2 linked regions of the Thiohalobacter thiocyanaticus genome follow. The protein of the gene in region 1 binds, or shares a complex with, the protein of each later gene. Links are inferred from orthologs where the notes say so. Each region holds a gene or a part of one and is shown on either strand. Other genes may lie near its edges.

Region 1 (3,271 bases):
GGCGATGACCTGACTGCTCTGCTCGCCGCCGTTGGGAGGTTGCCCGCCCGATGTTGCAGACTCGTCGCCGCAACCGCTGAGTATCAACAGTGCCAGCGCGACCCACGTTGTCAGAAAAATGCGCATGATGTGCCTCCTGTGTGAGATGGCAGGGCAGTGAAATTGAAAGCAGTGACCATTCCTGCAGCCTGCATTATTAATCACAGGCAATGCGAGAACAGGGAGATGCCGATGGGCAAGCGCCCTTATACCTTTCTCTGCGGTCGCTCAGGACGGATCGTCCTGAGTATAGGAAAGAATATGGAGATTTCATGGGCCGGGTAGTAAACCCGGAACTGTGGTCGTGCGTCATGCCTGCCCGGAGCTTTTGCCTCTGCCCCTGGATTTCCGCTTCACCGCGATGCAGGCCGTCTGATCTGGTAAAATACCCACATGGATGTTTCCCCGATTATCGACCCTCTGAACGACGCCCAGCGCGAGGCGGTGACGGCGCCGGCCGGGCATGTGCTGGTGCTGGCCGGGGCCGGCAGCGGCAAGACCCGGGTGCTGGTGCATCGCATCGCCTGGCTGATCCAGGTGGAGCGGGTCTCGCCGTTCGGGATCCTGGCGGTGACCTTCACCAACAAGGCAGCCCGCGAGATGCGTGGGCGCATCGAGGAACTCATGGGCGTGCCGGCGCGCGGCATGTGGGTGGGCACCTTCCACGGGCTGGCGCACCGGCTGCTGCGCGCTCACTGGCAGGAGGCCGGGCTGCCCGAGACTTTCCAGATCATCGACTCCGACGATCAGCTGCGCCTGGTCAAGCGGGTGCTGCGCCAGCTGGAGCTGGACGAGGCGCGCTTTCCGCCCAAGCAGCTGCAGTGGTTCATCAACGGGCGCAAGGACGAGGGCCTGCGGCCGCAGCACGTCGAGCACTTCGACGATCCCTTCCTCAAGACCCAGATCCGGGTCTACGCGGCCTACGATGAACTGTGCCAGCGGCTGGGGCTGGTGGATTTCGCCGAGATCCTGCTGCGCGCTCACGAACTGTGGCTGAAATACCCGCGGGTGCTGGCGCACTACCAGCAGCGCTTCGGCCACATCCTGGTCGACGAGTTCCAGGACACCAACAGCATCCAGTACGCCTGGCTGCGGCTGCTGGCCGGCCAGACCGGGCGGGTGTTCGCCGTCGGCGACGACGACCAGTCCATCTACGGCTGGCGCGGGGCGCGGATCGAGAACATCCAGCGCTTTTCCGAGGACTTCCCGGGCACCCAGCTGGTGCGGCTGGAGCAGAACTACCGCTCCACCGGCACCATCCTGGCAGCGGCCAATGCGCTGATCGCCCACAACGCCGGGCGCATGGGCAAGAATCTCTGGACCGAGGGCGAGGACGGCGAGCCCATCGAGTTGTACAACGCCTACAACGAGTACGAGGAGGCGCAGTACGTCGTCGACCGCATCGAGCAGTTCACCGAGACCGGCCAGGCGCGCTCCGAGATCGCCATCCTGTACCGTTCCAACGCCCAGTCGCGGGTGTTCGAGGAACAACTCATGCAGCGCGCCATACCTTATAGAGTGTATGGCGGCCTGCGCTTCTTCGAGCGCGCCGAGATCAAGGACGCCCTGTGCTACCTGCGCCTGGCCAACAACCGCGGCGACGACGCCTCCTTCGAACGGGTGGTCAACCAGCCGCCGCGCGGCATCGGCGAACGCACCGTGGGCGCGGTGCGCGAACAGGCGCGGGCGCTGGATATCTCGCTGTGGGAGTCGGCGAGGCGCATCGTCGCCGAGAAGGCGCTCAATGCCCGGGCGGTGAACGCGCTCAACAACTTCATCGAGCTGATCGAGAACGCCGGCGAAAGCATTGTGGATCTGGAACTGCACGAACAGGCCGAGGCCATGATCCAGGCCAGCGGCCTGATCGAGCACTTTAAAAAGGAGAAGGGCGAGCGCGGCCAGGCCCGGATCGAGAACCTGGAGGAACTGGTCAACGCCGCCCGCGCCTTCGAGGTGCCGGAGGAGGCCGAGGAGGATCTGACCGAGGGCGAGCCCGATGCGCTGACCGCCTTCCTCGCCCACGCCGCGCTGGAGGCCGGCGAGGGCCAGGCCGACGCCTGGGAGGACTGCGTGCAGCTGATGACCCTGCACTCGGCCAAGGGGCTGGAGTTCCCGGTGGTGTTCATGGCCGGGCTGGAGGAGGGCCTGTTTCCGCACCAGATGTCGGCCGACGAACCGGGCCGGCTGGAGGAGGAACGGCGCCTGTGCTACGTCGGCATGACCCGCGCCCGCCAGCGCCTGCATGTGAGCTATGCCGAGAAGCGTCGCCTGCACGGCCAGGAGAACTATGCCATCCCCTCGCGCTTCCTGCGCGAGCTGCCGCAGGGGCTGCTGCAGGAGGTGCGGCCGCAGCCGAGCTATGGGGGGTTCGGGGGCGGCCCGGGCGCCGCGGCGCCGACCGCGTCATCGAATCTGTTTGCCGATGCAGCCGCCGATGCCGAACTGGCGCTGGGCTCGCGGGTGCAGCATCCCAAGTTCGGCGAGGGCGTGGTGCTGAACTACGAGGGCAACGGCCCGCACGCGCGGGTGCAGGTGAACTTCCAGGAGGCCGGGCCCAAGTGGCTGGTGGTGGCGTACGCCAACCTGGCGCCGGCGTGATTTCAATTCCCCCCTCACCCCTGCCCCTCTCCCCCTGAGGGGGAGAGGGAATGATATGGGTTGTCTACACTCTTCGGTAAGACCGAAACCGACCGGACCTGACCCTTATGCGCTATCTGTGTGTACTTCCCCTGCTTGCGTTGACACTGCCGGCCGCCGCGGCGCCGCCGGCGCGTGATATCGAACTCACCCCCATCGCCGGCTACCGCGGCGGCGGCAGCTTCGACGACAACGTCAGCGGCGACTCGCTGGATCTGGACGAGGCCGGCAGCTATGGCCTGATCCTGAACATCGACCACGACGCCAACACCCAGTGGGAGTTCATGTTGAGCCGCCAGTCCACCTCGCTGGACCCGGGGCCGACCGCCGTGCCGGACTTCGATCTGGATGTCACCCACTTCTCGGCCGGCGGCATCTATGTGTGGCGGGACGAGAAGGTCGAGCCCTTCATCGGCGCAGGCTTCGGCGTCACCCACATGTCGCCCGATGATTCCGCCTACGACGACGAGACCCGGCTGATGTTCCAGCTCAATGGCGGCTACAAGATCTGGCTGACCCGCAACATCGGTTTGCGGCTGGAACTGCGCGGCTATACCACCTTCATGGATTCGGATGCGGCGATCTTCTGCGCCGG
Region 2 (3,269 bases), 2.2 Mb from region 1 along the record:
CCGCGGCAGCAAGCTGTTCCACGGCGGCCTGGAGAGCAAGAATACGGTCTCCTGCGACCAGTGCCATCCCAACGCCACCAACACCCACCCGGAGACCTACCCCAAGTTCCAGCAGCAGTTGGGCAAGGTGGCGGTGCTGTCGGAGATGATCAACTGGTGCATCGAGAACCCGCTGGAGACCGAACCGCTGGCGCTGGACGACCCGCGCATGACGGCGCTGCAGGCCTACATCACCTGGGAACGGCGGGGTGTGAAGCTGGCACCGGGCAAGCATTGACAACAATCAAGAGCAAGAGCGCCACGGAATACACGGAAAGCACGGACAAGTTAAAATAGCCGCACGTCGGGTTACGCCCTTCGGGCTTACCCGACCTGCGGCTTGCGGTCCAGTAGGCACCTGATTTCCGTCATCCCCGTACCGGCCTGCGCCGGCACAGGCTCCGGCGGGGATCCAGATATCGCCGCGGTCACTGGATCCCGGATTGCGCCGGGATGACGAGGGTAGGCGTGTAGGATGGGTGGAGGCGCTTGCGCCGCAACCCATCACTCTGCCGGGCAATGATGGGTTTCGCTGTGCTTCACCCATCCTACGCTACTACGCGCCTCGCAATGACGAATGAATCAGAAATTCCGTAGGTCGGGTTAGCGCAGCGTAACCCGACATTCCCCGCAGCGAGCGTCGGGTTACGCCCTCGGGCTAACCCGACCTACGGCTCTGACCCCAATCCTTTGTGTATTTTTCCGTGCTTTCCGTGTTTTCCGTGGCGCTCTTGAACTTGATCCTGCCTCACCCCGTTGCCGCATCATGCAGGCCCACCCCCAGTTCGGCCTGGCGGATGTGCTCGATCTCGTCGCGCAGCCGCGCGGCCTCCTCGAACTCCAGGTTGCGGGCGTGCTCGTGCATCTGCTGTTCGAGTTGTTTGATCCGGCGCTGGCGCTGCTCGGGTGACATGCGGCCGTATTCCAGCTGCTCTTCGGCCACCGCGGCGAAACGCCCGGCGGGGATCGGCGCATCGGGGCTGGCGCCTTCCATGATGTCGGCCACCGCCTTGCGGATGGACTGGGGCGTGATGCCGTGCTCCTCGTTGAAGGCCACCTGCTTGGCGCGGCGGCGCTCGGTCTCGCCGATGGCGCGCTCCATCGAGCCGGTGATGCTGTCGGCATAGAGAATGGCCTTGCCGTGCAGGTTGCGCGCCGCCCGGCCGATGGTCTGGATCAGGGAGCGGTCCGAGCGCAGGAAGCCCTCCTTGTCGGCGTCCAGGATCGCCACCAGCGACACCTCGGGGATGTCCAGGCCCTCGCGCAGCAGGTTGATCCCCACCAGCACGTCGAAGGCGCCCAGGCGCAGGTCGCGGATAATCTCCACCCGCTCCACCGTGTCGATGTCCGAGTGCAGATAGCGCACCCGCACCCCGTTCTCGGCCAGGTACTCGGTCAGGTCCTCGGCCATGCGCTTGGTCAGGGTGGTGACCAGCACCCGCTCGTCTGCCTCAGCCCGTAATTTCGCCTCGGACAGCAGGTCGTCGACCTGGGCGGCCACCGGGCGGATCTCGATTTCGGGATCGACCAGCCCGGTCGGGCGCACCACCTGCTCGACCACCTGGCCGGCATGCTCCGACTCGTAGGGCCCGGGGGTGGCGGAGACGAAGATGCCCTGCGGGGCCAGGCGCTCGAACTCGTCGAAGCGCAGTGGCCGGTTGTCCAGCGCCGACGGCAGGCGGAAACCGTATTCCACCAGGGTCTCCTTGCGCGAGCGATCGCCCTTGTACATGCCGCCGATCTGGGGAATGGTCACGTGCGACTCGTCGATCACCAGCAGGGCGTCCGGCGGCAGATAGTCGAACAGGGTCGGCGGCGGCTCGCCCGGCGCCCGACCGGAGAGGTAGCGCGAGTAGTTCTCGATGCCGTTGCAGTAGCCGAGTTCGGCCATCATCTCCAGGTCGAACTGGGTGCGCTGCTCCAGGCGCTGGGCCTCGACCAGCTTGTTGTTGTCATAGAGTTGTTTCAGCCGCTCCCTGAGCTCCGCCTTGATGCCGTCGATGGCGTCCAGGATGGTCTGGCGCGGGGTGACATAGTGGGTCTTGGGGTAGATGGTCACCCGGGGCACCCGGTTGAGCACCTCTCCGGTGAGCGGGTCGAACCAGGCCAGGCTCTCGATCTCGTCATCGAACAACTCTATGCGCACGGCGTCGCGCTCGGACTCGGCCGGGAAGATGTCGATCACCTCGCCGCGGGCGCGGTAGGTGCCGCGCTGCAGCTCGACGTCGTTGCGGGTGTACTGCAGCTCGGCCAGCCGGCGCAGCACCTGGCGCTGGTCGATACGGTCGCCGCGCACCAGGTGCAGCATCATGCTCAGGTAGGACTGGGGATCGCCCAGGCCGTAGATGGAGGAGACCGAGGCCACGATGATGGTGTCGCGCCGCTCCAGCAGCGCCTTGGTGGCCGACAGGCGCATCTGCTCGATGTGCTCGTTGACCGAGGCGTCCTTCTCGATGAAGGTGTCCGAGGCCGGGACGTAGGCCTCGGGCTGGTAGTAGTCGTAGTAGGAGACGAAGTACTCCACCGCGTTGCGGGGGAAGAATTCACGGAACTCACCATAGAGTTGGGCCGCCAGGGTCTTGTTCGGGGCCAGCACGATGGTCGGCCGCTGGATGCGCTGCACGACGTTGGCGATGGTGAAGGTCTTGCCCGAGCCGGTCACCCCCAGCAGGGTCTGGTGGGCCAGGCCGCTGTCCAGGCCCTCGACCAGCGCCTCGATGGCCGCGGGCTGGTCCCCGGCCGGCTGCATGTGGCTGGCAAGTTCGAATTCACGCGTCATGGGTTGATGTATCCATTGGTGTCACCCCCTCGCAGGCGGGGATGACGGAAAACGGGGCCCGGCTGGATCGCACTTCCGGTGACCTCCAGCCGCCGGCCCGCCAAACAGGAACTGGTCTGAAGATACCGGCTTTCGCGTGCATGTTGTGGACTTTTCAGTGCAATTGTCAGGTTAACAGGCCCTCACAATTACAGTATGATGTCAGGCCGGTCTGGCACTCAATCTCAAGCTCACAGGAACCGGCTTTGGCTACTTTAACACTTTCCCAGCGGGTCTCGCGCGTCAAACCCTCCCCCACCCTGGCCGTCACCGCCCGCGCCGCCGAGATGCGTGCGGCCGGCCGCGACGTCATCGGCCTGGGTGCCGGCGAACCGGATTTCGACACCCCCGACCACATCAAGGAAGCCGCCATTGCGGCCATCCGGGCCGGCGCGACCCGCTACACCGCGGT

The links.
Region 2: the proteins of uvrD (region 1) and uvrB are in contact, whole or in part, in a crystal structure (PDB 7EGT), measured with the Thermus thermophilus proteins. The link is inferred for Thiohalobacter thiocyanaticus from one-to-one orthologs. Residues at the interface, in WP_096412145.1 of Thermus thermophilus: His654, Arg656, Phe657, Gln666, Asp668, Glu669, Lys680, Arg681, Leu682, Ser683, Lys685, Tyr686, Ala687; in WP_096411307.1 of Thermus thermophilus: Glu23, Leu25, Arg26, Asp27, Gly28, Glu29, Arg30, Phe31, Arg55, Glu326, Asp327, Phe328, Glu379, Ser382, Gln383, His398, Gly400, Arg401.

What each region holds. Positions count from the first base shown.
Region 1 is NZ_AP018052.1:106,809-110,079, reverse strand. What follows is about bases 80-3,034. They hold uvrD (DNA helicase II), read left to right. Parts: upstream 80-432; coding sequence 433-2,637; downstream 2,638-3,034. Other genes in these bases: CFK21_RS00500 (outer membrane beta-barrel protein), read left to right, coding at 2,745-3,034; CFK21_RS00510 (hypothetical protein), read right to left, coding at 80-126. Also shown: more of CFK21_RS00510, read right to left, coding at 1-79; more of CFK21_RS00500, read left to right, coding at 3,035-3,271. UniProt on the Escherichia coli protein: A helicase with DNA-dependent ATPase activity. Unwinds DNA duplexes with 3'-5' polarity. Translocates on single-stranded DNA with 3'-5' polarity. Initiates unwinding more efficiently from a nicked substrate than double-stranded DNA.
Region 2 is NZ_AP018052.1:2,264,154-2,267,422, forward strand. What follows is about bases 304-3,256. They hold uvrB (excinuclease ABC subunit UvrB), read right to left. Parts: upstream 2,819-3,256; coding sequence 788-2,818; downstream 304-787. Other genes in these bases: CFK21_RS10550 (pyridoxal phosphate-dependent aminotransferase), read left to right, coding at 3,064-3,256. Outside these bases: CFK21_RS10540 (cytochrome C), read left to right, coding at 1-277; more of CFK21_RS10550, read left to right, coding at 3,257-3,269. UniProt on the Escherichia coli protein: The UvrABC repair system catalyzes the recognition and processing of DNA lesions. A damage recognition complex composed of 2 UvrA and 2 UvrB subunits scans DNA for abnormalities.